DNA from 3 places in the Mesorhizobium sp. B2-7-3 genome. Region 2 is predicted to be linked to each of the others. Evidence: predicted binding sites of a transcription regulator. Region 2 holds the regulator's gene; each other region holds the start of a gene.
The links. Region 2 encodes LexA, which represses DNA repair genes until DNA is damaged. Its sites were predicted from a motif close to TGTTCNNNNTGTGTTCNG; they were not measured.
Positions count from the first base shown of each region.

Region 1: a site for LexA is predicted at 6,617-6,634, ahead of FJW04_RS19680 (DUF3072 domain-containing protein). Genes of this name have one in related genera too.
Region 3: a site for LexA is predicted at 8,507-8,524, ahead of parE (DNA topoisomerase IV subunit B). Genes of this name have one in related genera too.

Region 1 is NZ_VFTY01000008.1:225,870-236,116, forward strand. It holds gene FJW04_RS19635 (protein adenylyltransferase SelO) at 168-1,676, shown strand; gene FJW04_RS19640 (SemiSWEET transporter) at 1,752-2,078, opposite strand; gene folB (dihydroneopterin aldolase) at 2,788-3,147, opposite strand; partial or broken gene folP (dihydropteroate synthase) at 3,151-3,675, opposite strand; gene FJW04_RS19660 (hypothetical protein) at 3,871-4,164, opposite strand; gene FJW04_RS30420 (hypothetical protein) at 4,441-4,815, shown strand; partial or broken gene FJW04_RS19670 (DUF4112 domain-containing protein) at 5,288-5,737, opposite strand; gene FJW04_RS19675 (YidB family protein) at 5,744-6,217, opposite strand; gene FJW04_RS19680 (DUF3072 domain-containing protein) at 6,374-6,583, opposite strand; gene FJW04_RS19685 (hypothetical protein) at 6,736-7,404, opposite strand; gene FJW04_RS30595 (SDR family oxidoreductase) at 7,564-7,815, shown strand; gene FJW04_RS30600 (SDR family oxidoreductase) at 7,791-8,012, shown strand; partial or broken gene FJW04_RS19695 (Atu4866 domain-containing protein) at 8,182-8,374, opposite strand; gene FJW04_RS29995 (hypothetical protein) at 9,022-9,495, shown strand; gene FJW04_RS19710 (hypothetical protein) at 9,485-9,691, shown strand; gene FJW04_RS19715 (SOS response-associated peptidase) at 9,937-10,247, opposite strand, start outside.
Region 2 is NZ_VFTY01000017.1:34,455-44,701, forward strand. It holds gene FJW04_RS28005 (ABC transporter ATP-binding protein) at 1-200, opposite strand, end outside; gene FJW04_RS28010 (ABC transporter substrate-binding protein) at 259-1,245, opposite strand; gene FJW04_RS28015 (GntR family transcriptional regulator) at 1,395-2,168, shown strand; gene lexA (transcriptional repressor LexA) at 2,579-3,322, shown strand; gene FJW04_RS28025 (ComEC/Rec2 family competence protein) at 3,316-5,769, opposite strand; gene gltX (glutamate--tRNA ligase) at 5,873-7,297, shown strand; gene gltA (citrate synthase) at 7,481-8,803, shown strand; gene lpxB (lipid-A-disaccharide synthase) at 8,891-10,069, opposite strand; gene FJW04_RS28045 (LpxI family protein) at 10,062-10,247, opposite strand, start outside.
Region 3 is NZ_VFTY01000010.1:96,542-106,788, forward strand. It holds gene FJW04_RS22160 (hypothetical protein) at 1-305, opposite strand, end outside; gene FJW04_RS22165 (nitroreductase) at 461-1,045, shown strand; gene FJW04_RS22170 (flavin reductase family protein) at 1,046-1,654, shown strand; gene FJW04_RS22175 (CoA ester lyase) at 1,658-2,539, opposite strand; gene FJW04_RS22180 (MaoC family dehydratase) at 2,539-2,991, opposite strand; gene FJW04_RS22185 (DUF2336 domain-containing protein) at 3,144-4,268, shown strand; gene FJW04_RS22190 (FUSC family protein) at 4,265-6,334, opposite strand; gene parE (DNA topoisomerase IV subunit B) at 6,379-8,436, opposite strand; gene cpaB (Flp pilus assembly protein CpaB) at 8,675-9,601, shown strand; gene FJW04_RS22205 (type II and III secretion system protein family protein) at 9,632-10,247, shown strand, end outside.

The DNA of each region.
Region 1 (10,247 bases), on a different contig from region 2:
TGCAGGCGTTTGGAGCGGGGGTGCGGCGGCAGCACCGGAGCAGAAGTTCGGGAAAGCCAACAAAGCCGCGGGATGAACCGGGAGCGAGCCGGCGGCCGCGGGTTGACATCGGCGTCGACGCAGTGATCGACATGGTTCCGACCTCTGCCACAGCGAAGGAGAACCTCATGCCTTCATCCACAGCCGGATCAGCCATGCGGAGCCCGATCTGGCCCTTTCAGCAGAGCTATGCCCAGTTACCGGATCATTTCTTCGCGCGTGCCCCTCTCCACCCGGTTTCAAACCCCAGGCTAATCCGGCTGAACGAGCCCCTAGCTCTGGAGTTAAGGCTTGATCCCGATCACCTCGGGAGCCCTGCTGGGATCGCCGTGCTTGCCGGGAACAATTTTCCAGATGGACTGCACCCTATAGCTTTAGCCTACGCTGGCCACCAATTCGGCAACTTCGTCCCCCAACTGGGCGACGGACGCGCAGCACTGCTGGGCGAGGTCGTCGATATGCACGGCGTGCGTCGGGATATCCAGCTGAAGGGTTCAGGACCGACCCGATTTTCGCGCAACGGCGATGGCCGTGCTGCGCTTGGTCCGGTGCTTCGTGAATACGTGGTCAGCGAAGCAATGGCTGCGCTTGGCATACCGACCACCCGAAGTCTTGCGGCGGTGCTTACCGGGGACCCAGTCTACCGCGAGCGTCAGCTGCCAGGGGCTGTGCTGACCAGGGTGGCGGCGAGTCATATCCGTATCGGCACTTTCCAATACTTTGCCGCCCGCAATGATGTAGAAGCGCTGAAGCTCCTTTGCGACTATGCCATCCAGCGTCATTTTCCCGAGGCGGCCAGGAAACCGAGACCTTACCTGGCTCTGCTCGAGGCTGTGATCGCGGCGCAAGCGGAACTGGTGGCGCGGTGGATGTTGCTCGGCTTCATCCACGGCGTCATGAACACCGACAACATGTCGATATCCGGAGAGACGATTGACTATGGACCGTGCGCGTTCATGGATTCATACGATCCGCAAGCGGTGTTCAGCTCCATCGATCAACATGGCCGCTACGCCTACGGCAACCAACCTCGGGTGGCAGTCTGGAATCTGGCACGCTTCGCCGAGACTCTGCTGCCGCTCCTGAGCGAGCGCGAGGGTGAGTCAATCTCGCAGGCCGAGCAGGCACTAGGGGAATTTCACGCTCGCTACGAAGCTATTTTACATCGCGGGTTCAGGGCAAAGCTTGGGCTGCTGAATGAAGCTGACGGTGACTTGGACCTTGCCAACGATCTGTTGGATGTGATGGCGCGTGGGCGAGCGGATTTCACGCTCACCTTCCGCTTGCTGGGAGATGACCTCGACATCCCTGGCGCCCAAGCTACCGCGAGGCGGCTGTTTGAGGATCCCGGCCCCTTCGATGCCTGGTCGATGCGCTGGCGAAATCGCTTGGCGCGGGACGGCAGCGCCACCTCGACGCGCAAAGCCGCGATGCACGGCAGCAATCCCAAGTTCATTCCTCGCAACCATCGCGTCGAGACAATGATCAAGGCTGCGGTGGAGGACGATGACTTCCGAATCTTCGAGCAATTGTTGGCAGTCGTGTCACGGCCGTTCGAGGAACAGCCCACACTGTCCTATTATGCGAAACCACCCAAGCCGCACGAGCGCGTTCTGCAGGCCTTCTGTGGCACGTGACATCCCCGCCATGCCGCGAGACGCCACCGACGCGGGCGAACTCTGTAGGGCCGGGCCAAGCTAACGAGACAGGCCTCAGGACGCGGGCGGGCGAGGCCTCTCGGAGCCAGGCGAAGGATCGATTGCGTCCGCCACCATCTCCCTCTTGGAACTGGGAAGGACCCTCATCAGCAGGATAAAAGTGGCGAGCACGAGGCAGACAGCGTTGGTGACTATGATGGGCCATTCGCCTTTAATGATGCCGAAAGTCAGCCACAGCACGAAGCCCAGCACAGTGATGGCATACATCCACGCGGATATGCCAGCCGTGTCCCGGGTCTTGATGATCTTCCAGGCTTGCGGGGCAAAACTGGTCATTGAGCACAGTGCTGCCAGCGAACCGATGAGCGTGACCTTTTCCACGCAACCAACCTCCAACTATCGGCTCATTCGCACGCCCGAAAGGCCCGCTTCTTCGACCTCGGAGACACTGGCAAAGTCTTTGGTACCGAGGGCACAGTGCTTCCCCGGTTGGAAGCCGCCCAGCGAGAGCCAATCACAGCACTGGCCGAGATGGCCAGGGACGCCCTGCCGCATGGGGATGTTCCCACACAATCTGTCAGCAGATCAGAGCGGCTTCTGAGGGTGGTGATCAGGTTCGAAGCTCAGCCGCTTTGAGCCGCGACAGCAAGTCGCGGGACGCTTGGATAAGGCGCCGTGTCTCCTCAATGGTACGAAGCAAGTCTTCAGCGCTCGCCCGCGCCCGACGGCTACCGAGGTGAGCTGCTTCCAAATAGATCTTGCGTGCTTGCCGGGGATCACTCATCGCTCGACTTTATAAGTTGGAAGCAAGCGGAAGAAACTAACGTGTGTTAAGGCAAGCGGATCTTTGTGATACCCCACCAAGTAGCAGTGCGTCTGGGCAACAACGAGCCCTGACACGTCGTCCGTCTCGCCGGCGGCTGACCGGTGACGCTGGGCGGCAGAAGGTGCGGTGCGTTGACGAAGCCAGGGTTGAGGCAGTTCGAACCCTGTCCAGAGGGATCTTCCAACATGCAAATTTACAGGAAATGAGCTTGAGGGCGACGCCGCCGGATCGCCCAGATTGCCGCCGAGGCTCAGATAGACGGTGTTATTCGGGCCAGACAACGGTCACCTCGACGTAATCGAGCACGCCAGGCACCGGCGCATTGGGCTTGCGAACGGTGACCTCGGCTTTCCGGATCTGGGGAAAGCGCCCGGTGAGAGCCTTCGCGACTTCCAGGGCCAGCGCCTCGATCAGGAAGCGCCGGTGTCCGGTGATGATCTCCTCGATGACGGTGAAGGCGACGCCGTAATTCACCGTTTCCCCGATGGCGTCATCGACGAGCGCGCGTCCCGGCTCGACGGTGAGCGAGGCATCGACATAGAAGCGCTGCCCCAGCGCTTCTTCCTCGTCCAGCACGCCATGCCGGGCAAAGAAGGCGCAATTCTTCATGCGGATGACATACATGGCTCAGCGTTCCGATCCGGTTTCCCGCGCCAGCATAGCATCCGCCACCGCCAGCGCGTCCACGTTGATTGCGACATCATGGACGCGAAACAGATGCGCGCCCTTGAGCCGGAGAATGACGCTGGTCGCCGCCGTGCCGGCCGCCCGGTCGGCGGCGTCGCGGCCGGTGACGGTGCCGATGAAACGCTTTCGCGACGTACCGGCCATCAGCGGGAAGCCGAGCGCGCCAAGCTCGGCAAACCGTGCCATCAGATCGAGGTTTTCCTCCGCCGTCTCCTTGGCGAAGCCGAAGCCGGGGTCGAGCACGACATGGTCGTCGGCGACACCTTGCCCGCGCCCGATTTCAAGCGATTTTCCCAGGAACGCCAGCTGGTCGGCGATCACATCGGGCAGCTTGTCGCGATCCCGTTCGGTATGCATGATGACGAGCCCGGCGCCGGTATCGGCCGCCACCCGCGCAATGTCGGGCTCGCGCTGCAGACCCCAGACGTCGTTGACGATATGCGCACCGCTCGCATGAGCTAGGCGTTTATCTTGTCAAAGTGGCCGTCAGGAAGTGCAGACCGTCAGCTAGCCATCGTCCTTTGAGGACAGCCGAGCCACCGTTGACTGAGTTTGAATCAGCGGTTTGGCGCACTGAGTCCGAAGCTGCCTTGCAGTATACCTCAGACGTGAAGCGGCATGCACTCGGTCATCGTCTGGGCCACACCATTGCCGCAGGCGCTAGACCAAAGCCATCGGCAGATATCGAATCACAACCTGCTCCTGGCGGAAACGCCGCTCCAATTCCGAACGCCGCCTTTGCCAATCGGGCAGATCGACTTCGTGAGTCATAACCTCGAAGATGACGATCTCGTCTGCTCCCTGCCTCCACACACCTTCCGCAGGCGCGCGCAAATACGCGGTGACACCGTCGAAGCGGAGCGCGAGCTCCTCCTTCACACGGTCAAACTCTTGCTTGGCGAAGGGCTTTCCTGCGTTGTCGGCGCGAGGTAGCAGAATCTGGACCAGATGCATGTTTGCCCCTAAACCTCGCAATGCTTGCCTAGAGCCACTTCTTTGGAATGCTTGGCCTATGGTCGTCGACGGGCACAGCCGTCCAGCCTCGTGCGAGCTCTGCGCAGGTCTTTACCCCGTTGATCCTACCGAGTATCGGCGGAGCATGAGACGGTGGGGAGCCAAATACCGTGCTCCGAGCCATCTCCTGTGGGCCCTAGCTTCAGACGTCGAGCAGGCCGAGGACAACCTGTCGGTGCTAACGTCGGTCCTGTCTCCTCCGGGACGGAAAAAGGATTGGAGTTCCTGCATGTCGACGCTTTCATCGCCGTCCTCGTCGACAGCGTTGAAAATTCGCCCGATGAAATCCTGAACCTCCGTCCGCGACAGTGTACCATCACCGTCGGTGTCCATGATGGCGAACATGATCCTCATTTTGGCACCCTGCATCATATCGGCCCCCGCCCTGCGGCCGTGCTTCATACGTCCCGCATCACGATCGCTCATCTCGTCGTCCTGAAGCCTTGGGCCCCTGTGTCGCCAATCCGCCTCGGGGTCTCGGTCCCTTGCTGTTTTTTCCTGCAGCATCTCATCCATCATCTCGCGCATCATTTGACGCATTGCTTGCTGGTTCTGTCCGGCTTCGTCCGCCGTCCGATCCTGGGCTGGTGATGCGGGCTTGGGAACATCCGCCGATTGCGCAAAGGCGGACGGGGCGAGCATAGCGAACGCGGCCGCCAATACTGTAGTCGTGAATGCTCGTGTCATTGGGTTTCTCCATTAACTGCCACGCCGACCACCCGGCGTGCTGTCCAAACCAGCAGGTCGGTTCATGGTTCCTAGGCATCGGGCGCAAAAGCGGCATAGCTCCGATCACCTCAGCAAAGCGCTGGCTGTCTTTGTCGGAATCGACCTTACCGATCACCTGATCGCTGCGCAGATTTGCCAGCGGCGCAACGAAGATCGGTCTTCACCGATTTTGCCGAACTCATTGAACCCACATCGACAAAGGTGGCGCAGATTCCGCAGCCAGTTCCGAGAGTGCGGCTGGATGAAACATTCCAAGTTGGCGGCAACGGCATCGTCTCCGGCCAACACCGGCCGCTTCCCGGTCGCGAACGCCGCATGGGTGATGCCCTGCGAACTACCGTTCAGCAACCTGACGGCTTAGATGGCCACGAAGCAGGCGGATGTTGCGGTTGTTCGACTTGTAGTAAACATCGAAGATCGATCCGAGGACGGGCACGCTTCCCAAGACGGTATCAAACAGCACATTGGCCAACATCCGAGCAACCAACAGCTTCCCAGCGCCGCATTTGCGGGCTCGCAGCACAATTTAAGCCGAGATCAACCCGGTTGCTGTATCTCCCAGCACAGGCACCAGGCCTACCAGAGCATCCAGTCCGAACAGAATTGGCGTTCCCGGGATTCGCCAGCGCGAATCAAGCAGCACTGCCAAGAGGTCGAGCTCGGCGATTGCCCTCGCAGTCTGGCGATCCACAATAGGCGTTTCGCTTGTCCCTACTTTCCGGCTGCCATTGCTCGCTCGATCCAATCTCCTCGGTTTCGCACCTCTCCAGTCCGCTTCCGTCATGTGGAATTAGCTTTGTATCGGCCGGGAAGGCACGTCGTCGAGCAGGTTGGGCTGGTCTGGGACTTTTGTTCGGTGGTCTGCTGGGAGGGTGCCGTCGGGGGTCATCTGGTTAACCGCATCGGGCAAATCCCTGGTAATCCTTGCAATCAGCTCCTCGCGCGAGAGGCCGGTCTGGCGGGAAAGTGCTTCCAGTGTCTGAGCGTCAATCGCCGTTTCCACCTCGTGCGCCTCGATCGGCTGGTTCGGCCCAGTGCCAACCCAGGAGTCCACCTTCGACCCGGCACCTGCATTTCTAAAGCGGTCAAGAATATCGCCCAGCGCGGTGCCGGATAGGCCCTTCGACACCTGGTCCAGTATCCCGCCTTGCGGATTATTGGGATCGCGCTCTCCCGCTCCGCGGATCGCCTCCGCGATCTTGTCGCGGTTTTGATAAGCCAAAACCCCCAGCATAGCGATCGCAAGTCTTCCTAGATTGGCCACTCGTTCCTCCTGTGGTTTCGAACATGGAGAAGGTCTCGCCCTGCCAAAAGTTCCCCCGATTGCCAGCAATATCAGGAACGGCTTGGCAATCGCGACCGCTCCATCGCGCGAGACGGAAGGTCAAGTTTAGTAACGATAGAGCGCCCGAGCCGGTGCTTAAAGTTTCAGCTTTGCCCTCAGTGCATCTATGCGCTTAGACGCCTCTGCCTTGCTGAGGTTGTCTGCAAAGCTTTCCTGATCCTCAGCCTGCTCACACAGGGTTTTCAGATAGGACGCCTGGGACGGCGTCATCGGGTCGCCACCACTCACCCATTGGTCAGGATCTTTCTCGACGTTTGCATCGGTTTTTGCGCGCAAGTCTTCCATTGCAATCTCCTGTCGTAGCCTAGGGAATGCATTTGATCTCTTTTTGTTCCAATCGTTTTCTCAAGGCTGAGGCTCGCTTAGGTTGGGCTGGGGTGTCAGGCACGGCGGCGGCCAGCATGCGCGAGTGATAAAGCAAGAAACGGCCTTCCCCATTAAGCGTCAGCTTGCAGTTTCAACACGAAATCCCTCAATTCGTAACCGCCCGCCATATCCGCAACAGCTATGAACTCATTTTGGAGTCGCTGGAATATCGTGGCCTGTGACCTGCCATCGAGTTCATCGGCACTTCGACCGAAAACCAGCAAACCGCCATCGACAACTGTCTTTGCCACGGCGGTTACCGCGCGTTCGATTTGAAGACGAGGAAAGTTCCTCGTCCCAAGGGCGTTCATCACGCGCACGACGTCATACCGCACTGGCGAGGGCGAAAAAAAATCATCTCTGGTTGCCATGAAGCGACCGTCAGACTTCGTCTTTGCAATGACATCGGGATGAAAAAGCGACACGCGAGTTCGCGTTGCAAAGCTGGGGGACAACAGCCAGGCGAGAAACTCATTTGCTCGCTTGCTACGCAATGCGATAGCACCCAGCGCTACCTGAAGGACAACATTGTCGCTGTCGTAAAAGACCCAGCACACCCCTTTCCGGGCAGCGCTAATCTCATCGTAATAATCGCTTGCCGTCAGCCTGACAGGACGCTCCTGGCTTAGCCTGTTGAACAGTTCCAACGAGGTGATGCCGTCAGAGGCCGCCATATCGTGAACGGTGACTTCCTTATCCACAGGTAGCCGTCGAGTGGCCGATATGATGGCCGCATCCAAGTCCAGAAACCGATCAGACGGGTCCAAGATCGCCAGTGAACTGACGGACGCGTATGATGACTATGCTCCAAATGGTATGCACATAGTCATCAAGCTCGCCGGATCACAGGCGGCGCGCATCGGATCGAAGACTATCCCACGGATGATTTCGACAGAGTCTTGCGCACCAACCTGCGCAGCGTCTTTCTCTGCATGAAGCATGAGCTTCCGCTTCTGAAGCGCGGTGGCGGCGGTGTGATCTGCAACACTGCCTCCGTTGCGGCACTGACTGGCCCAGGCGGGATGTGTGCCTATGCGGCGTCGAAACATGGTGTTCATGGGCTGACGCGGGTCGCGGCGATGGAGAACGCCGCACACGGGATTCGAGTGAACGCCTTGGCGCCGGGGTGGACCGAGACCCCAATGTCGTAACGGCAAGCGCCCAAAATCCATCCTTTGCGGCACAGACGACGAACGCCATTCCTGCCAAACGAGGCGGTAGGCCGAGCGAAATTGCCGAAGCGGCCGTTTGGCTGTGCTCAGGCGCCTCAAGCTATGTTTTCGGCCAGATGCTGATTGTCGACGGGGGAATGACCATTGGCGGATTCGAGTTTGAGGAGATCGCTTGACTGCCTGGTCAATTCCTACTGACGCATAGTGCTGTCGGAATGGCGGCCCTACGTACCTGAGGCGTTCCATCGTTGCTATGGCACCAATCTGCCAGAATAACGAGCTGCATTCTACTCTTCCTTCGGGATAGGGCGCTCGGCCCGACGCTCCGCGCCCGGGTGAACGCCGCTAACGCGGAATTTTACGACGTCGATAGAGCACGATGCCAGCATGGTAGAGGACTCCATCTCTGAACTCACCATCGGCTGTGAAGCCGGTGTCATCCCAATAATCGATGTGGTTGCCACGGACCTCGTATCGGCCCTGGGTAAGCACTTTCTCCACGGCCACGCGCATCGTCATAGCGACCGTTCTGGAGGAGCGTTCGCTATCGCCGAGCGTGTCGCAAGCGGTGACGAACAAAGGTAAGGGCCCAGCTTCGACCTTATCTCGTTGACGGCGGCTCCAATGCTTTCAGCGGCTTGTTTGTCTAACGCGTTCTCCAGCAGACCTGCGGTGGTTTGGACAGACAGGATTCCGAGCGTGTCATCTCCGTCTGCGAATGTGCTGACGTGAATTTCTGTCGGCACAAAAGGTCGTGCCTTGCCCGTTGACTGTTTCAAGCAGGGTCTTCCCTGCCTACTCACGGTCACAATGTCGGTTCGATCGTTCTTTTGCAACCGGGCCTTCGTCCGGCTTCGCGACTTCAAATTCCGGATGGTAGCTGGGTACATCTCAAGAGCTGCCCTCTTCTCGCAAACACCCGGACGCTAACAGGGCCCGGGGCGTATTGCGCAGGCTTACTTCTTGGCGGAGTCGGCGGCGGCCACCTTAGCGGGCCGCGACGGGTTGTGAAGGCTTGCCACAGGTAACGGCCTAGCCAGGTAGGTTGCAGAGGTACCCGGCGGGCATCTTTGCAACGCTCCGAGAAAGAACCGCTCATCCCCTGAACCTTTCGGTGTACCAGGTGATCTTGCCGTCCACCTTCATCGGCTTGTGGATCATCAGACGCTTCGGAAGGTGCTCCGGATGGACTTCAAGGAGCGTGATCTTGATCGATGGCTTGCACCGGTTGCAGTCGAATTTCAGCTTCAAAGGATCAACGCCGCCGCCATAGACCATCATGAGATCGGCCGATCTGCAGTAACGGACATTGCCGCAACTGCATTCCACCTTCACAAGCATATTGTGCCGGGTCGCCTTCCCCAGCGTGTCGATCGGATCATGCGCCATGAGAACAGAAAAGGAACAAATTCCTTGCCCGTCAAGCAGTCTTATGGAATCTTTCCGCAGATGAGCGACGAACCGACCAGGCTTCCCGACGGCATAACGCCCGTGCCGCGCGAGCGCGCCAGAGTGCTAAGGCACATGTGCGAGCGCACAGGTTGCGCGAAGCGCGAGGGTTCGGCTTTGCTCGGCCTCGCCAGGATCCGCATTGGTTCTGTTTCGAGCACCGAGATGATGGGGAGCGCTATCTCTGAAGGAGGAAACCATGGCAGATAGACCACCGTATATGCCCACAGGAATTGGCATCGGCATGCTGAGGGACGACGAAACGAAGATCGGCGTCCTGATTTTCGAGACGGCGGAAGGCAATTTCGACTTCGCAGTCAACTTGCAGGCGGTCGACGTCATTCGGAAGGCGCTCAGCAAAATCGAGACGCACCTCACGAACGGCAAAATCTCGGACGTGGATTAGCTTCGGTGAAACTAATTTATGCCCCTGACGTTCTTGCCGTCTCAGGTAGGTGGGCAGGTGGTACTTGGCAGGATTTAGGAAGTTCGGGTGTCGGCAATGTCTCGGCGCCGGCAAGGTTTTTCAATGCGCAAAGTGGCTGAGCTCAAACGGCACGTGTTGCCCGACGGGAGTGCACCGAACCGGCTGCAAAGGGTCTACGATCAGATGCCCTATGTGTCGTGGCAGCGGCCTCCAAAGCCCAGAACCTAGACGTCAAACAGATCAGTAGGCCCGCGACCGATCTCATCAATGATGTCGGGCGTGTTGTTGCGCGGAGATCCGACCTTGCTGTCGATCGGCCACATCTTCATTAGATCGGACGGAACGGGCTTCATCAGCTCGCGAGGGTCCTGCTCCGGCCCAAGCCAGCGCATGTACTCGGCCGGCGCCAGGATCACCGGCATGCGGTCGTGGATGGTCGCCATCAGATCGTTGGGCTCGCAGGTGGCGATGGCAAAGGTCCGCACAAGTTCGCCCGTAAGCTTGTCGGCATACTCTTCCCATATGCCGGCCATGG
Region 2 (10,247 bases):
CCGTTGATCAGGATCTGGCCGGAATCGAGGATCAGGGCGCCGGAAATGGCGTTGAGCATGCTGCTCTTGCCGGCCCCGTTGGAGCCGATGACGATGCCGAACTCTCCGGTGGCCAAGGACAGGCTGAGACCGTCCAGCGCGACCTTCTCGTCGGCCTGGCCCTTGTAGAACACTTTGCGCGCGGATCGAATCTCGAGCATCGTTTCTCCCTGACCTCGGGATGACGGCGCCGACGCCGTCACCCCAGCAGTTCCGATGTTAGTCGACGATGCAGCCGCAATCGGCCATTGAAGCCGGTATCTCTATGCCGAACGCGGCCATCGCCTTGCGCGAGATCGTTGCCATGTGGTCCTTGTAGGCCGGGCGCGACGGCGCGATCGTCTTGGGATCCTTGCCCTTGAGGATCTCGGCGGCGATGTTGCCGGCGTTGACGCCGACCTGCGTGTAATTGACCGCGAAGCTCGCCGGCACGGTGCCGTTGCGGACCGCACTGTCATCGGAGTTGACGACCGGGATACCGGCCTGGCGGGCGGCCGCGGAGACAGCGGCGATCGCCGGCTGGATCAGGTTCGAGGCCGGGCCGTAGATCACGTCGGCCTTGCCGGCGAGCGAAGCGATGCGTTGCTGGATGTCATTGACGTTGTCGATGCCGACCTCCACCACCTCGAAGCCCGCGGCCGGTGCCGCCGCCTTGATCTTTTCGACCAAGGCAACGTCATTGGCCTCACCGGGATTATAAGGCACGCCGAAGCGCTTGGCGTTCGGCAGCAGCTTCTTGGTGAAGGCCATCACCGCGGCGACGTCCTGCAGATCGCTGGCGCCGGTCATGCCTTCGTCTCCGGCGTCCCATGACGGCACCAGCTTGGCCGCCACTGGATCGGTGACCGCGGCAAAAACGATCGGAATGCCGGAACCGGCGAGCGCTTTCTTGGCGATCTGCGAGACCGGCGTGGTGATGGTGTAGATCAGCTTGGGCTGCTCGGCCTGCAGCTTGGCGATCATCTGCGGCACCAGCGATGCATCGAAATTGGTGTGGCTCTCCGTGTAGACGACGTCCTTGCCCTCGACGAAGCCATTATCCGTCAGCGCCTTCTTGAAGCCGGCTGTGGCGGCGTTCAATTGCGGATGCTCGCCGAAATTGGCAATGCCGATACGGATTTGATCGGCCGCGGCACTGCCGGCACCGACCATCAATGCGCCTGCCAGGGCCAAACCCGACAACCAAGCGGATTTCGACTTCAACATCATTTCCTCCCAGATTTGATCAGGGCCGCTTGGAAACGCGGCTACTACGGCGATCATGGTCAGTCCGCCGGTCTGTGTCAAACATTATATATAATTGTTGCTGTGCCTCAATATCATATATACTTTCGCCAGACGACGGATTGATCACCATGCGGGATGAAACGAGTTCCACAAAAACGGAAGCCGCCTATCAGCTGTTGCGGCGCGACATCCTGACCACGCGCCTCATGCCCGGCGCCCCGCTCAAACTGAGTGCGCTGCGCGGCACCTATGGCGTCGGCTGGACACCGTTGCGCGAAGCCCTGTCGCGGCTCGAGGCCGAACGCCTGGTCACCGCGATCAGCAATCGTGGTTTTGCCGTGGCTCCGGTGTCGCGGGCCGAGCTGGAGGATCTGGCACGCGCCAGGATGGTGGTCGAGATACCCCTGTTCCTCGAATCGATGGAAAAAGGCGGCAGGGAGTGGGAGGATGCCGTGGTCACCGCCCACTACCGGCTCTCGCGTTGCAAGACGGCGGTCGACGATCCCTCGGACGCGGCCGTCGACAGATGGGACGAGAACCACGAGGCTTTCCATGCGGCGCTGCTGAGCGCCGCCACATGCGACTGGCTGTTGCGGTTCCGCTCGACGATCTCGGATCAGCTGCGCCGGCATCATCGCTTTCTTGGTCTGGCGCCGACACTGCGGGCCGCGGCCGGCCTCAAGGATGGCTATGAAGAGGCAATCGAAGCGCTACGCGAAGCGATTGCGATCGAACACCATACCGCGATCATGGAAGCGGCGCTCGACCGTGACGTCGAGCGGGCCAAGGCGCTGATGACGGCGCATATCGGCTACACACTGCACGTCTATGTCCACAGCGAAGACAGCGGCGCTACCAGATACGCCGCTCGCGCCGGCAGCTTGAAGGCGGGTTCGGGATAACTTCAGCGCTTCCGCGACGCCTATTCGAACGCGCTGGCCGGAGTGCGCCGAACGCCCCGATCCATGGCCGCCCGAAGCTACCAATCGTTGGCATTTTGGTTTCGTTTCGTTCCGCGAATAATGGCTCCGCGATTTATACGTCCTTCCGAGGAGAAGCCTTCCAACTAACTGATGCCAAAGCCTCGTCGGCGGATGGGCCACAGGCCATTAACCAAAACGATTTCAATGCGCCTGCCGACGGCGGAAAGGACTGGTTGCCGCCCGCCGTCGCGGGCAAAAAACTTCAGACCCCTTAACAAATTCATTAAACTTTAAACGGTTGCAGAACACAACTGGAACAGATAGTGTTTGTTCTGGGTTTGTTTTTTCGATTCTGGTTCAACCTTTCGTTCAATGTCTTGGGGGCCGCCATGCTGACACGCAAGCAACATGAACTGCTGATGTTCATCCACGAACGGCTCAAGGAAAGCGGGATACCGCCTTCCTTCGACGAGATGAAGGAAGCACTCGATCTTGCCTCCAAGTCGGGGATCCATCGCCTGATCACGGCGCTGGAGGAGCGCGGCTTCATTCGCCGGCTACCCAATCGGGCGCGCGCGCTGGAAGTGCTGCGGTTGCCGGACTCGATCGCGCCGGGCCTCAATGCGGCAAAGAAGTTCTCGCCAAGCGTCATCCAAGGCAGCCTTGGCCAAGGCAGTCTCGGACGCCAGATCAGGCCGGCCGCTGCGCCTTCGCGCCTGCCCGCGGCCGGCAACGACGACGATGCGGTTTCAGCCGTGTCCATCCCGGTCATGGGCCGTATCGCCGCCGGTGTGCCGATCGATGCCATCCAGCATCAGACGCATTCGATCTCGGTGCCGCCGGACATGATCATGGGCGGCGAGCACTATGCGTTGGAGGTCAAGGGCGACTCGATGATCGAGGCTGGTATCTTCGATGGAGACACGGTCATTATCCGCAATGCCGACACGGCAAGCCCGGGCGAAATTATCGTGGCACTGGTCGACGAAGAGGAAGCGACACTGAAGCGGTTCCGCCGCAAAGGCGCTTCGATCGCGCTCGAGGCCGCCAATCCAGCCTACGAAACGCGCATTTTCGGGCCGGACAGGGTCAAGGTGCAAGGCAAGCTGGTCGGGTTGATCAGGCGTTACTGAGCCGGCTTGCCATCGGGCTTGTCGGGTTTTTTGTACGGCGGCAGCCCCCTCGCCTCGCGTGAGAATTTTCGCTGTTCGTGCCAGGGCCGGTATGGTCCGTCGATGGCGAATGCGATCGCGGCCCGGGTCGTGGCCGACTGGGGATTGAAGAAGACGGCAGCGCTTCCCTTGCGGGCGAGCTGCCGTTTGGTGACGACGAGAACCAGTGGATTATGGCAGGCGTCATAGGCGGTTGCGTCGTTGACGATGATCAGGTCGGCGAAAGCGCAGGCTTTCCAGGTGGTCTTGCGGTCCTCGACATAGGCAATGATCGCGCCGGAAGGGTGCCTGGCAAGGCACAGGCCTTCGCGGCAGTAGAAGGGCGATCCCGGCGGCAGGTCGGTGGGACTGGCAACATCGAATTGCCTGTCTGTCGTGTCGAACATTTCCGGTTTGACGATTGTTTCGGAGATCAGGGCGCGCTTCCAGTTGTCGGTTGCGAATTCGTTCGGACGTTCCCGGTTGACGGCCAGTTCGCCATTGCCGATCGGCAGCGCGACCAGCCGCGCATCTTCCGAGATCAGCACATCGGGCGCGCGTGTGTGCGACACAATCAACAGGCCGGCAAGCGCGAATGGCAGCGCCGCGAGCCGCAGCCATGTCGTCGCCATCGTCGCGATTGCCAGCGCGACGGTGACCAGCAGCACGGATTGCTGCGAAATCAGCCCGACTCCATCGACCGGAGAGCGCTCCGATATCCACGCCGACACGGCGATCATAGCTGTCAGGCCCTTGCCCATGAGATAGAGAGCCGGCCAATCCAGTCCGAATGGCATCAGCAGGGCGCTGGCGACGGCCAGGAACATCACGACCGACACGATCGGCATCACGGCCAGATTGGCGAACAGGCTGAGCGGCGATACCCGCTGGAAATGCCAGATGGCAAACAGTGCCGTGGCGCTGCCGGCGATAATGGACGTCATGGCCAATCCTCCTGTCGCCAGCAGGAATTTTCGCGTCAGGAACCCCGCCAGGGATCGCTTTGGCGGCGGTGGCCGCGTCTTTCCCGCATGGTGATCGGCCCAGCCGGCATAAGCGCCAACCAGGGCCGCGGTCGCGGCGAACGACATCTGAAAGCTCGGGCCGACGACCTCGTGAGGCGAGACCAGGATGACGGCGATCGCCGAGATCGCCAGATTGCGCATGGTCAGGGCAGCGCGATCGAAGAAGACGGCAATCAGCATCACCGCCAGCATGATGAAGCTGCGTTCGGCGGCAACGACGACACCGGAAATGATGAGATAGGCCGCGATCGAGAACAGTGCGGCGGCGGCCGCGTATTTCTTCACCGGCCGGCGCGCGGAAAAGTCTGGAAACAGCGCGAAGGCACCACGCAGCAGACCCATGATGGTGCCGGCCACAAGCGCCATATGCAGTCCCGAAATAGAGATGATGTGATAGATGCCGGTACGCCGCATCGCTTCATTGATTTCATCGGGTATGCCGGCGCGCACGCCGACGATCAGCGCCGCCGCGATCTCGCCTTCAGCGCCGCCGACGCTGCCCCTGATGTGGTCGGCGATGGATTCGCGGGCATTTTCGATGCCTGAAAAAAGGCGAGCCGATAGCGGCATCTCACCGTCGTCGGCGGAAACAACCGTCGGATTGCCGAGAAAGAAGCCGCTGCCGCCGATGCCGGCGAAATAGCTGTCGAAAGAGAAGTCGTAGCTGTCCGGCCGCACCGGGCCGGTCGGCGGCAACAGTTTGGCGTAGCCTGTGATGAGCGAGCCGGCGGTCATTCCCGGCGGTATCTTGCGTGCGGAAAGCCGGACCCTTTCCGGTGCATAGCGCAGTTTCGGCCGGGCGGTCGAAATCACGTCCATGGTCAGCCGGATGCGGCCGCTCTCCATCTCTTCGAGCGAGACCACGCGGCCGGTCAATTGCGTGGAGATTTCCGAACCCAGCATCCGGGTTCCGGCTCGCCATGTTTCGACCTTCGCCGCGAGCAGGCCCAGCGCGCACAACAGCACTGCCATGAAACACAGCTGGGTTTTCGACCAGGAACGCGAGACGAAAACACAGACCGCCATCAGCACCACGACCGCGACGGGTTTTGCAAAGTCGGGCTCGGATGCCAGCGAGAAATAGGCGATTGCCCCAACGGCCAGACAGACCGGCACCAGCAGGAACGCGATGCCCCGGTCGAGTTCGAGCTCCGCCGCCTTGGCCACGCCATGGCGCAGGCGAGGCAAGGATACCAGGCCGACTTGCCGGCGCACGCGCGCGATCCTGCCCGCGGCAGGAGCCGGCGCCGGCTCCTGCCCACCTGCCTGCAGCGACCTGGTTTCGGGCGCAGCCACGAGCGGAGATGGCAGTGGGATCGTCGCAGGCGCCGCAAACAGGGATCGCTCGCTGACGCCGATAGCGGCATCCTCGCCCCGATCCGAGCCCCGGCCTCGTCCAGTCATCGGGTCTGCCCCTTGCACCCTCGACGTCCTATGCTACATGAACGCGCAACGCGCGAAAGTCCGCACGCTCCGCACCCAGCTTCAGACGTTTTCCGAGAGTTCCATGCCCGACAAGGTCATCACCCGTTTTGCCCCCTCGCCGACCGGCTATCTGCACATCGGCGGCGCGCGCACGGCGCTCTTCAACTGGCTCTATGCAAAGCATACCGGCGGCACGATGCTGCTGCGCATCGAGGACACCGATCGCGAGCGTTCGACCGATGCGGCCACATCGGCCATTCTCGATGGCCTGACCTGGCTTGGCCTTTCGTGGGACGGTGACGCGGTCTCCCAATTCGAGCGCGCGCCGCGCCATCGCGAGGTGGCCGAGGAGCTGGTGCGCCTGGGCAAGGCCTATTACAGCTACGAGACTTCAGCCGAGCTCGAGGCAATGCGCGAAGCTGCACGTGCCAAGGGCCTACCGCCACGCTATAACGGCCATTGGCGTGACCGCGACCCGTCGGAGGCGCCGTCCGGCGTCAGGGGCGCCATCCGCATCAAGGCACCGGCCGAGGGCGAGACGGTGGTGCAGGACCGGGTCCAGGGAGACGTGCGCTTCCCCAACAAGGATCTCGACGACTTCATCATCCTGCGTTCGGACGGCAACCCGACCTACATGCATGCCGTCGTCGTCGACGATCACGACATGGGCGTCACCCACATCATCCGTGGCGACGATCACCTGACCAACGCCGCCCGCCAGACCGTGATCTACAACGCCATGGGCTGGGACGTGCCGTCGATGTCGCATATCCCGCTGATCCACGGCGCCGACGGCGCCAAGCTGTCGAAGCGCCATGGCGCGCTCGGCGTCGAAGCCTATCGCGCCATGGGCTATCTGCCGGAGGCGCTGCTCAATTATCTTGCGCGGCTCGGCTGGAGCCATGGCGACGACGAGATCATGTCGATCGAGGACATGGTCTCGTGGTTCGACATTGGCGACGTCAACAAGGGCGCGGCGCGCTTCGATTTCGCCAAGCTGGAAGCGATCAACGGCGCGCATATGCGACGTATGGCCGACACCGAGCTGTTCGATATCTTTATCGCCACCTTGCCCTATCTGGAGGGCGGCCCGGCGATGGCGGCGCGGCTCAACGAGAAGAACAAGGCGCAGCTGCTGGCAGCACTTCCAGGCCTGAAGGAGCGCGCCAAGACGCTGGTCGAGCTTGTCGACGGCGCCGCCTTCCTGTTTGCCGCGCGGCCGCTGCCGATCGACGACAAGGCGGCACTCCTGCTCAATGACGACGCGCGCAAGATCCTGCGTGGCGCTCACGAAGCTTTGAAGTCGCTGTCAGGCGACTGGACGGCGGCCACGGCCGAGGCCGCGATCCGCGACTTTGCGCTGGCTGGCGGGCACAAGCTTGGCGCCGTGGCCCAGCCGTTGCGGGCTGCGTTGACCGGCAAGAGCACGTCACCGGGCGTATTCGACGTGCTTGCCGTTCTGGGGCGTGAGGAAAGCCTGGCGCGCGTAGCGGATCAAATCGATTAGGAGCAAACTGGCCCAAGAAGATTGGCATTGAAAGGCGGGTTTCGCAGTGCAACATTAGGCCTTGGCCCAATCTGGCACGCACCTCCTAGAATGCGGTGGCGAATACGCGCATTGCGGTGATTTCGACGTGTCGCTCTGCGGAATTTGCCTTTGCCGGCATGAGGAAACAAGAAGGAGTTTGCAATGACCGAAGCTGCGAAAAAACTGGATGTGGGCGGCCAAGAGGCCACGGCAACGCTGGAATTCGCCGGCAAGACTCACGAATTCAAGGTGCGAAGCGGCTCGGTCGGACCTGACGTCATCGACATCGCCTCGCTCTACAGCACCATCGGCGCCTTCACCTATGACCCGGGCTTCACCTCGACGGCAAGCTGCGAGTCGGAAATCACCTTCATCGATGGCGACGCCGGCATCCTCCTGCATCGGGGCTATCCGATCGACCAGTTGGCCGAACATGGCGACTTCCTCGAAGTCTGCTACCTCCTGCTCTACGGCGAATTGCCGACCAAGGCGCAGAAGGACGATTTCGACTACCGCGTAACGCGCCACACAATGGTGCACGAGCAGATGTCGCGCTTTTTCACCGGCTTCCGCCGCGACGCGCACCCGATGGCGGTGATGTGCGGCGTGGTTGGCGCGCTGTCGGCCTTCTATCATGACTCGACCGACATCTCCGACCCGTACCAGCGCATGGTTGCCTCCATGCGCCTGATCGCCAAAATGCCGACGATCGCGGCCATGGCCTACAAGTACCACATCGGCCAGCCCTTTATTTACCCGAAGAACGATCTCGGTTTCGCGGCAAACTTCCTGCACATGTGCTTTGCCGTGCCGTGCGAGGAGTACAAGATCAACCCGGTGCTGGCGCGCGCCATGGAGCGTATCTTCATCCTGCATGCCGATCATGAGCAGAACGCTTCGACCTCGACCGTTCGCCTCGCCGGTTCCTCGGGCGCCAACCCGTTCGCCTGCATCGCCGCCGGGATTGCTTGCCTGTGGGGCCCGGCCCATGGCGGCGCCAACGAAGCGGCGCTCAACATGCTGGGCGAGATCGGGCATGTCGATCACATCCCGGAATTCATCGCCCGCGCCAAGGACAAGAACGATCCATTCCGCCTGATGGGCTTTGGCCACCGCGTCTACAAGAACTACGATCCGCGTGCCAAGATCATGCAGAAGACGGCGCATGAGGTTCTGGGCGAACTCGGCATCAAGGACGATCCGCTGCTCGACATCGCGATGGAACTGGAAAAGATCGCGCTGACCGATCCCTATTTCATCGAGAAGAAACTCTACCCGAACGTCGACTTCTATTCCGGCATCACGCTGAAGGCGCTGGGCTTCCCCACCACCATGTTCACCGTGCTGTTCGCGGTCGCCCGCACGGTTGGCTGGATCGCCCAGTGGAAGGAAATGATCGAGGATCCACGCCAGAAGATCGGCCGTCCGCGCCAGCTCTATACCGGCGCGCCGGAGCGCGACTACGTGCCGATCGCCAAGCGCTGAGACAAGTGAGTAGTGAGTAGTGGTTAGTGAGTAGTGAGGTTAGAGAGTTTTCTAACTCACTACTCACTACTCACTATTCACCACTCACTACTGCCTACTCACTCTCTTGATACACCTCATCACCACCTGCGCCGCGATCTCACCGGACGGTTTGTCCGTTGCCATGCGCCGTGAAATCTCGGCGAACCCGTCTTTCTGCCAGGCGCGCATGCCACTGTCGGCCAACAGCGCTTCCAGCTGGCGTGCCAGATTGTTCGGCCTGACGTATTCGTCGTAGAACTCCGGGATCAGTGCGCGATCCGAGATCAGGTTGGGCAGCAGCGCCGACCAGACCGAAACGAGATATCGCGCCACGGCGCGTGCGACAGGGTCGAGACGGTAGCAAGAGATCATCGGCACGCCGGACAGTGCCAGTTCCAGGGAGACGGTGCCGGACGCGATCAACGCCGCGTCGGCCTTGCCGAAGGCCTGCCATTTGCGTTCCGGCTCCAGGATAATCTCGGGTTTTTCATCCCAGCGCGTGACCGCGGATCGTACGGTGTCCGCGACATGCGGCACCGTCGGCAACATCAGCCGAAGCCGATGCCCGCGTGCCCGCAGCATCGACACGGTCTCGCCGAACGGCTCGAGCAGCCGTCGCACCTCGCCGCGCCGCGAGCCGGGCAGGACAAGCAGCGTCTTCACGCGGTCTGGTGAAAGATCACGCGGCTGGGCCTGCGCCCTAGCGGCCGACAGCACGCCTGGATCATGCGTCAGGCGATGGCCGACATAGGTGCCGGGCGGGCCACCCAGCCGATCGAGCTCCTTCACTTCGAACGGCAGGATGCACAGGATGTGATCGACATACGGCTTCATCGCCACCGCCCTGCCCGGCCGCCATGCCCAGACGCTCGGGCAGACATAGTGGACGATCGGGATCGTCGGGTTGGCGGCGCGCACCTTTTTGGCGACGCGCAGCGAAAAATCGGGGCTGTCGATGGTGACGAGGCAGTCCGGCTTGGCATCCGCAACCAGCCCCGCCAGCTGACCGATCCGCCGCATCAGGCGCGGCAGGTCACGCAGGACGGCGCTGAACCCCATCAGCGCGACCTCGCTGGCGTCGAACGGCGAAACCAGCCCAAGCGCCTGCAGGTGGCGGCCACCGAGGCCGACGAGCTGCACCTCGCGTCCTGTTATTTGGCGCAGCGACTGGACAATGTCGGCGCCAAGCAGGTCGCCTGACTCCTCGCCCGCGACGATCGCGATCTTCAGCGCCCTGTCAGCCATGACCTGACTCCGTTGCGGCCAGGCCGACAATGAACAGCCCAAGGTCATTGGCACGCGAGAGGGTTGCGGGAGCTTCGAGGATTAGGGAGCGTCCCGCCTCGACGGCAATGCCGGCAAGCCCGGCCGCATGCGCTGCTTCTACCGTCTGGGGCCCTATGGAAGGAAGATCCGCGCGCAG
Region 3 (10,247 bases), on a different contig from region 2:
CTGCCGCCATGGGAGGAGGCGACCATTGGCAATTTGCCGTTCACCGCTTCGGGCTTGAAGACACGCCAGACGAGTCCACGGGTGATGTCGGTGCCCTTGTCGGTCAACTGGGCCGAGAGCGTGATGGCGCCACCGCCGCCAAGCGCCAGCGGGGTCTCGCTCTTCGGCGTTGCATAGCTCGAAATTCCGGGAAGTTTCAGGTCGCCGACGCCGTCCTTTTCCTGCGCGACAGCCATGGAGACCGGCAGCAGGAACAGCGCGGCGCAGAGCCGAACCAGGAAAAGACGCAGTCGCCCCTCAAACATGCCTTGCGTTGAAGCCCATGGCGGTGGCAATTTCAAGGCTTAAGAGTCCGATCCGGGACTCTTCAGCCCGGCGTTTGCGCGCCTTTGCCCGAGCCGCCCGAATTCCCGATGGTGCGCTTCAGCTCAAAACAGAGTGTTTCAGGAGACTTGCGCCCATGGCGTCGCCGATCATCGACTTTCTATTGACCCGAAATTCAGCGCCGATACCCGACCTCAGGGAACCGGCGCCCAGCGACGCCGATATCGCCACGATGATCGCCGCCGCCACGCGCGTGCCCGACCATGGACGGCTCGAACCCTGGCGCTTCATCCTTTATCGCGGCGAAGCCCGCATCGAGATCGGCAAAAAACTAGCGGCCTTGGCCGAACAGCGCGAGGGGCCGTTGCCGGAAGGCCGTCGCAACCAGGAACTGGCGCGGTTCTCGCGCGCGCCGCTGGTGATCGGTGTCGTATCTATTCCGAGGGAGAACCCAAAAATCCCGCAATGGGAGATGTTCCTGTCCGGAGGCATGGCGGCGATGAACCTGATGATCGCGGCCACTGCGCTGGGCTATGGCACGAACATGATCAGCAACTGGTATTCCGACGTGCCGGAGGGCAGGGCGATTCTCGGACTGGCGCCGCAGGAGCGCGTCGTCGGTTTCGTCCATATCGGCTCCTACGCCGGTCCGGCGCCGGAGCGGCCACGGCCCGATCCGGCCAAGCTCTACACCGATTACGCCGGACCTTGGGCGGGCTGAATGTTCTACGAGCCGTCCAAGGGGCATGGCCTGCCGCACGATCCTTCGAAGGCGATCGTCGCGCCGCGCCCGATCGGCTGGATATCGACGCTGAACCAGGCCGGCGAGGTCAATCTGGCGCCATACTCCTTCTTCAACGCCTTTTCGACGCGACCTTTCATTGTCTGGTTTTCCTCGGAGGGTGAGAAGGACAGCGCCTCGTTTGCCCAGGAAACCGGCGAGTTCGTCGCCAATCTGGTCAGCCGCGATCTTGCGGACAAGATGAACTACACATCCGTCGATGCACCGCGTGGCGTCAACGAGTTCGTCTATGCCGATCTCGCCATGGCGCCCTCGCGTCTCGTCAAGCCGCCGCGCGTGGCGGCGGCACCCGCGGCGCTCGAATGCCGGGTGACGGAAGTGTTTCGCCCGAAGGCGCTGGACGGATCGCCGACGAGTGCCTTTGTCGTCGCCGGTGAGGTGATCGGCGTTCACATCGACGATGCTTTCCTGAAAGACGGCCTGTTCGACATCACCAAGGCCGGCAATGTCGCGCGTCTCGGCTACATGGATTATGCCAGCGTCGACGAGGTCTTTTCGATGCGGCGGCCACGCTGGGGCAAGGAGTAGCCGTCAGGCGGATATCCCGGCCGCTTTCGCGCGGGCCAGAAGGCGTTCGGCCAGCCGCAGATGCGGACGGTCGAACATCTTGCCGTCGATGCCGACGACGCCCGGATTTCCGGCCGCCTCGAAGGCCGCCACGATGGCCGCCGACTGTCTCACCGCCTCGGCAGAGGGCGTGAAGGCGGTGTTGATGACGGGCACCTGATCGGGGTGGATCGCCATTTTGCCGGTGAAACCGTCACGCTCGGCGTCGGCACATTCCGCGGCGAAGGCCACCATGTCGCGAAAGCCAGGAAATACGGTGTCGATCGCGGCGACTTCCGCGGCTCCGGCCGCGAGAATGGTCGTCAGGCGGGCGTGACGGAAGAGATCGGTGTAGCGGCCGTGCTCGTCGCGGGCAGAGCGTGCGCCGATCGCCGCCGACAGGTCTTCCGCGCCCCAGGTGAGACCGGCGAGCCGTGCGCTTGTCCCGGCATAGGTGGCGGCGGCGAGCACGCCCGCCGGAGTTTCGGTGATGATCGGCAGGATTTTTATCGACCCGTCGGGCAGGCCGTTTTCGGCTTCCCAAACCCTGAGCTTGGCCGCGAGCTGCTGCACATCCTGGCCGCTGTTCGATTTAGGCAGCATGATGCCGTCCGGTCTTGCCGGAACGAGCTTGGCAAGATCATCGTCCGTCATTCCGGTCGAGAGGTCGTTGACCCTGACATAAAGCGCCGAGTTGGTTTGCCCCCTGCGTTCGAGGATAAAGCGCGCCGCGATCTCGCGCGCCCGCGCCTTGTTCTGCGGCGCCACGGAGTCCTCGAGATCGACGATAACCACGTCGGCGCCGGCGCCAAATCCCTTTTCCAGCTTCCGTTCGGAATCGCCTGGAACGAATAGCAGCGAGCGCATCAGTCTGCCTTCTTCAGCATCATCGCTTGCCTGATGCATTTGGCGACCAGATCGCCATGCTGGTTGTAGGCGCGGTGCTCGAATTCGACGATGCCGCGGTCGGGCTTCGACCTGGATTCGCGCACCGAGACGACAGATGTTTCGACGCGGATGGTGTCGCCATGGAAGACCGGGTGAGGAAACACGGTTTCCTTCATGCCGAGATTGGCAACCGTCGTGCCGACCGTGATGTCGTTGACCGAAATGCCGATCATCAGGCCGAGCGTGAACAGCGAGTTGACCAGCGGCTTGCCCCATTCGCTCCTAGCGGCGAAATCGAAGTCGATATGCAGCGGCTGCGGGTTCAGCGTCATCACCGAAAACAGCATGTTGTCGCTCTCGGTGACAGTCTTGCGCAGCGTGTGCCGGAAGACATGGCCGACAACAAACTCCTCCAGATATAGCCCGGCCATCTTCCGCCTCCTGCGCTGTCTGACGGTTGATAGGCGCTGCTTCAGGCGCTCGCAAGCCAGTTAATGAACATGGTGAACCGTTCGTAAACCATTTCTGCCTACCCTTCTCACGGGGCCGGAAACCTTCCGGCATGGGGCGTAAGCAGACGGGCATGGTAGTTGTTTCGCATTTCCTGAAATGGATCTACACGGCCAGGGTTTCGGAGCGCGCCGCCGCCGCTCATGCGCTGGCCCGAGCCTATGTGAATTGCGAATTGCCGTTCGAGGATCGCTGCGCCGCCGAGGCCGCGCTGACGCTGCTGCTCGACGACGCCTCGTCGAAAGTGCGGCTGGCGATGGCGGAAGCGTTCTCGATGAGCCATCACGCACCGTTGCAGATCATCAGTGCGCTTGCCGCTGACCAGCCGGAGGTCGCCGGGGTCGTGCTGGCGCGCTCGCCGCTGCTCACCGACGCCGACCTGATCAATCGCGTGGCGGCGAGCCAGAAGGCAACGCAGAAGCTGATCGCCGACCGGCCTGTAGTCTCGATGGCGCTTTCGGCGGCCATCGCCGAGGTCGGGGAGGCGGAGGCATGCGCCGTGCTTTTGGCCAATAGCGGCGCCGACATCGCGTCACTCAGCTTCCGGCGCATGGCGGAACGCCACGGGCATCTGCCTCTGGTGCGCGAGGCGCTGATATCGGATATCAGGCTGCCTGCCGATTGCCGGCATATGCTGCTCGTCAAGCTCGGCGAGACATTGAAGACATCGCCGCTGGTCATGGCATTGATGGGAGCCGCGCGTGCCGACCGGGTCATGCGCGATGCTTGCGTCAAGGCCTCGGTGACGCTGATCGAGGGCACGCGCCAAGAAGAGCACGCCGCGCTGATCGAGCATCTCAGGCTGCGCGGCGATCTGACCGCGAGCTTCCTGATCCGCACCATCGCGCACGGCAAGGTCGATTTCTTCGGCTCGGCGCTGGTGGCGCTCAGCCAGCAATCCGAACCACGGGTGAGGGCGCTGCTGGCCGGCGGGCACGACGTGGCCCTGCAGGCGCTGTTCCGCAGTGCCGGCATGGCTGCCGCCACGCATGCCGTCATCCTGCGCGCCCTGAAGATCTGGCGCGAGGTCGCCAACGGCAAGCGCGTCGCCGGCGTGCAGGAAGTCAGTTGGCTGATGCTCAAGGAATTGGGCGGGCAATCCGCCGAAGGCGATCTTGCCGCATTGATCAAATCGATCCACCTAGACGCCCTGCGTGAGAACGCACGCGGCCATGCACTGGCGATCGCCGCGGCTTAGGTTTTCTCCCTCGCGAAGAAATCCGGGAAATCTTCCATCGCCGCGGCGATGATGCGCAGGGACGCCGCGATCTGCAGCATGTCGCCGGTGGCGTTTCGCTGGGCGATGCCTGCCGCATACTGCCGGGCGACGGCAATGGTCGCTGTTTGCGGATCGCCAGGGGCACGGAAAAGCAGCTCGCGCGCCAGTCCCCTCAGGAAGGTGGCGATTGAAAGCGTCGTTTCCGATGGGAGGGCATGGTTTTGGCTGGCAGTGCGCAGCCGCAGGATTTCCAGGCCGACCGTGACGGAAGCGACGCCGCCGCCCAGCACCGCCTCGCCCTTCCTGCCGGAATTCTGCACCAGCGGCATCAACTGATTGACCCGGTCGTAAGCGAGGCTCTCGAAGGCTGAGCGCCTCGGCACGCGCTCATGCAGGCAAAGCCGCGCCAGATCCTCCCGCATGGCCCGCACGATGCGGTCGGCCGCGAGCCATGGATCGGCCGGCAATACGACGATGAAGACGCCGATGGCCAAGAGGATGCCGACCAGGATCGATGCCGAGCCGGCGAAGAAGGGGCCGGGATCATAGGTCATCGCCTGATGTGGGCTGAGGAAGGCCAGGAAGTTGATGGCGAAGGCCGTCGCCACGCCGACATGGCGCGGATTGGCCATGGCGAGTGCCGCCGGCACCATGATCGGCACGACGAACAGCATGAACCAGCCGAAGCCGGGCAGAGCAGGGAGCGCAACCTGCCCGACGAGAAAGGCAAAAGGCAAAGCGAGCAGCGTTCCCTTGAAGAATCCCCAGGATACTTGCACGGGGTCGGGGCGAGCGGCAAACAGGCTCGACACGACGGCAACGAGGATGACGGTGCCGGCCGCCTCCGACCACTTCGTCGTCAGCCAGAAAGCCGCCACCAGCAGCGTGGCAACGGCCGCGCGGATGGCGTTGCGCGCTGCACCGGGATAATCGCGATGCACCACCAGGGCCGGCTGCTGGCTGCCGGGACCTGGACGGCGCGTGACCGGCGCGCGCAAGGCGTCGAGGCCACGCAGCACCTGTTTCAGCGCCTCGGCGAAATCGGCCGCTATGGTAAGGCGGGTAATGGTGCCGACCCTGTCCTCACCCGGCTCTATCGAGGCGTCGGGCATTTGCCTGGCCCTGATCGAGATCGCGTCGAGCCGCGCCACCCAGGATGAGGTATCGTCCAGCGCTCCCGGCTTGGCTGCCAGTTCGCTGACAAGGGCCTGCAGTTCCGAGCGCACCGGGATGAGGGCGGCGTTTTTGGGAGCGGCATGCGAATAGAGCGCGCGCGCCGCCGAAAGTGCCGAAAGCAGTTGTCCGATAGTGCGCCGCACCGGATGCGCGCGCGGCGCGAAGCTCGGCGCTTCGAGCCTGGCATAGGCGCGCATCTCGCCAAGCGTCTGGGTATCGGCGACAAGCTTCCGGTGCAGGCCGATCAGCGTTGCCCGGTCGCCGCCTGAAAACGCACCGCCGGCATAGGTGGCGAGGTCGAGAATGCAGCGTTTCAGCCGCGAGACGATGGCGTCGCTGGCCAGTTTTGGCAGGATCAGCCGGCTGGTGAGGCCGGCGCAGACGATGCCGAGCACGATCTCGGCACAACGCGCGACCGCGAGGTCTACGACCAGATGCGGTTGTCCGAAAGCGGGCAGGCCGATGATCATTGCGGTGTAGCCTGCAAGAGCCGCGCCATAGGCTTCGGGATTGCGCAGCAGCGACGAGACGAAGGTGCAAATGCCAATCCAGATAGCAAGCACCGTCACCAGAATCCACGGGCCGGTGCCGAATGCCGTGGTGATGCCGATTGCCGCGACACCGCCGGCCAGCGTGCCGAGCAGGCGGTAGAAGCCTTTCGCCAGCACCATGCCGGCAACCGGCTGGGCGACGATGAACACCGTCATCATCGCCCATTGCGGATGGTCGAGCTTCAGCGCGTAAGCGGCCAGCAATGCGATCATGCCGGCCGAAACGGTGCGCAGCGCGAAAATCCAGTCCGAGCGTGTCGGTTGCGTCAGCCCGGCCAGGCTCGTCTCGAAATAGGTTTTCAGCCGCGCCCAGGTCACATGCTGGTCTCCATGTCAGGAACGCAAGCTAAACGCGCCAGCGGCTAGATATCCAGCACTTCCGTCTCGGCGAATTCGGCGCGTTCCTGGATGAAGCGGAAGCGGGCTTCGGGTTTGGTGCCCATCAGCTCGTCGACCCTGTCCTTGGTGGCGGAATCGATTTCGTTCACATCGACCCTGAGCAAGGTGCGCTTCCTTGGATCCATGGTGGTTTCCTTGAGCTGCGCGGCCATCATTTCGCCCAGGCCCTTGAAGCGGCCAAGCTCGACCTTGCCGCGCCCGGTGAATTCGGTGCGCAGAAGCTCGTCCTTGTGGGCGTCGTCGCGGGCATAGGCGACCTTGCCGCCTTGCCTGATCGAGTAAAGCGGCGGCACCGCCAGATAGAGATGGCCGCCGCGCACCAGCGCCGGCATCTCCTGGTAGAAGAAGGTGATCAGCAGCGAAGCGATGTGTGCGCCGTCGACGTCGGCGTCGGTCATGATGATGACGCGGTCGTAGCGCAAATCCTCGTCACGGTATTTTGACCGTGTGCCGCAGCCGAGCGCCTGGATCAGGTCCGATATCTGCTGGTTGGCGGCCAGCTTGTCATTGCCGGCGCTGGCGACGTTGAGGATTTTTCCGCGCAGCGGCAAGACGGCCTGGCTGGCACGATCGCGCGCCTGCTTGGCCGAGCCGCCGGCGGAATCGCCTTCGACGATGAAGAGTTCGGCACCCGCCGCCGCGTTCTGCGTGCAGTCGGCGAGCTTGCCCGGCAAGCGCAGCTTGCGCACCGCGCTCTTGCGCGACACTTCCTTTTCCTGGCGGCGGCGCACCCGTTCGTCGGCGCGCGCGATCACCCAGTCGAGCAGCTTCGAGGCTTCCTGCGGATTGTCGGCCAGCCAATGGTCGAATGGGTCGCGGATCGCGGTCTCGACGATGCGTATCGCTTCGATCGTCGCCAGCCTGTCCTTGGTCTGGCCGACGAATTCCGGCTCGCGGATGAACACCGACAGCATGCCGGCGGCCGAAATCATGACGTCTTCCGAGGTGACGATCGAGGCGCGCTTGTTGCCGACGAGGTCGGCATAGGCGCGCAGACCGCGCGTCAGCACGTTTCGGAAGCCGGCTTCGTGGGTGCCGCCTTCACCGGTCGGGATGGTGTTGCAGTAGGAATTGATGAAGCCGTCGCCACCGAACCAGGTGACCGCCCATTCGAGCGAGCCATGGCCGCCTTGCTTGTCGCTCTTGCCGGCGAAGATTTCGCGCGTCACCTGGAAATCGTCGCCGAGCGACGCCTTCAGATAATCCTTGAGGCCGCCTGGGAAATGGAATTCCGCCTTGGCCGGTGTCTGATCCTTTTCCTTGATGAGGGAGGGATCGCAGGTCCAGCGGATCTCGACGCCGCCAAACAGGTACGCCTTCGAACGCGTCATGCGGTAGAGACGCGCCGGCTCGAAGGCCGCGCCCTTGCCGAAAATCTGCTCGTCGGGATGGAAGCGGATTTTTGTGCCGCGCCGGTTGTGGACTTCGCCGAGCTGCTCCAGTCCGGTCACCGGGACGCCGCGCGAAAAGCGCTGGCGATAGAGCTGGCGCCCACGTGCCACCTCGACCTCAAGATGATCCGACAGGGCGTTGACGACGGAGACGCCAACGCCGTGCAGGCCGCCTGATGTCTCGTAGACCTTGGAGTCGAACTTGCCGCCCGAATGCAGCGTCGTCATGATGACTTCGAGCGCCGGCTTCTTGAATTTTGGGTGCATGTCGACCGGAATGCCGCGGCCATTGTCGGTAACCGTGAGATGGCCGTCGGCGGAGAGTTCGACATCGATGAAGGTGGCGTGGCCGGCAACCGCTTCGTCCATCGAATTGTCGATGACCTCGGCGAACAGATGGTGCATCGCCTTGTCGTCAGTGCCGCCAATATACATGCCTGGCCGGCGGCGCACCGGCTCAAGGCCCTCAAGCACCTCGATGTCGGCGGCGCTGTAGCCCTCGCTGCCATCCTTGGTTGCGGCTGGGCGCCTGGCGGCCGCCTGCACCAGCGGATCCGCCGGGCGCGCCGGCGTGCGAACCGGCTGCGGCTGTTTCTCCAGATTGCCGAAAAGATCGTTGTTGTCGTCCATGCCTGCCATAGAGTCCAAGCTGCGAATCACCCCGTCGATACTGCCACGCTTTTCAGCGCCAAGCGACGGAGGTTCCTGTTACGTTCGGGGATTTAACTGCTCTTACCCTAAAACCATTCGATAACCAAGCGGGCGGAAATAGGTCAAATGCCGCCGCGCAATATTCCTGATTCTTTAACAATGCCGCCTAGCGTGAGCCCAACATAACAAGAAACGACGGGCATCAGGGGTTTTCGGCGTGAGGGGCAAGGCCATAACGATGATCGGCATCGCCGCCGTTTTCGGCGCGATCTCGATCTTTGCCGCGGATTTCTGGGTCAAGAGCCAAGCGAAGGCCGATGCCCAGGAGAAAACGGCCTCGATCGCCGCTCCGGCCGCGCCCAGGATCGAGTTCAAGACCATCGTGGTGGCGAACGCGCCGTTGCGCTACGGCATGGAGCTCGACCGCGCCAAGCTCAGCGAAATCCCGTGGCCGCAGGATTCCCTTCCGCAGGGCGCCTTTGCCACCATCGATGGATTGCTCGGCGAAGGCGGCCGGGTCGCGCTGTCGCCGATCGAGATCAACGAGCCGGTGCTGCTCGCCAAGCTGTCGGGACCGAACGGCCGCGCGACGCTGTCCAACATGCTGACGCCCGGAATGCGGGCGGTCACCATCCGCACCGACGAGATCGCCGGCGTCGGTGGCTTCGTGACGCCGGGCGACCGGGTCGATGTCGTGCTGACGCGCGATGCCGGCGAAATCCAGGAAGTCGCCAAGAACGCGCAAGGGGCTGCCGGTTCGACCATCACCTCGGAGATCGTCGTTGCCGACGCCAAGGTGCTCAGCGTCGGGCAGGGCGCCGACGAGCGCCAGACGACGCCGCAGGTGGCCAATTCCGTGACCCTCGAGGTGACGAGCGACGGCGCGCAGAAAGTGGCGCTTGCCCGCACCGTCGGAACGCTGTCGCTGTCGCTTCGCTCCGCCAGCGAAGGCGGCGATGGCAAGAACGGCGTCACCACCATCTCTTCCTTCGGCGGATCCGTCGCTTCCAAGACGCAGGCCGTGGCCGGCTCCTTGTTCGATGCCATAGCGAAGGAGCCGGAGAAGCCGAAATTCAAGACGATCATCGTGACGCGCGGCACGCAGGCCGAGGAATATCAGGTTCCAACGCGGGACCAGAAGTAAAGACCGGTGGGGACCGGGCGGGACGGGACAATGTTGATGCGTACCCTATATCGAATGACGGCTCGGTCGCGCTTGGTGCGCGCCCTGGCAATGGCGTTTACCCTGGCTGCGAGCGGCGTGCTTGCCTTGCCCGGAGCGGCGAAGGCGGACAACGACATCGTCTATGTCTCGTCGACCAAGAATGCGTCGATCAAGGTTGCCAAGGGCAAGCCCAAGACGATCATGACGAGCGCGGCCTTCTACCAGATCGTCATCGGTGATCCGGAGATCGCCAACGTCAACCCGCTGACCGACAAATCCTTCTATGTGCTGGGCAACAATCTCGGCACCACCGGCATTGCGCTGTTCGACCAAAACAAGCAGCTCGTCGGCACCGTGGACATCGAGGTGACGCTCGACACCGAGCAATTGGCGAACACTATCCGTGCCAGTGTGCCGGACGCCAAGATCAAGGTCGGCTCGGCCAACGGCCGTGTCGTGCTGTCGGGTGAGGCGGATGACGCGGTTGCAGCGGATAAGGCAAGCAAGATCGCCAGCCGCTTTTCCGGCAATGAGGAAGTGATCAACTCGGTCAATATCTCTTCGTCGCAGCAGGTTCAGCTCAATGTCCGGTTCGTCGAGATCAACCGCCAGGCAGGGCAGGACC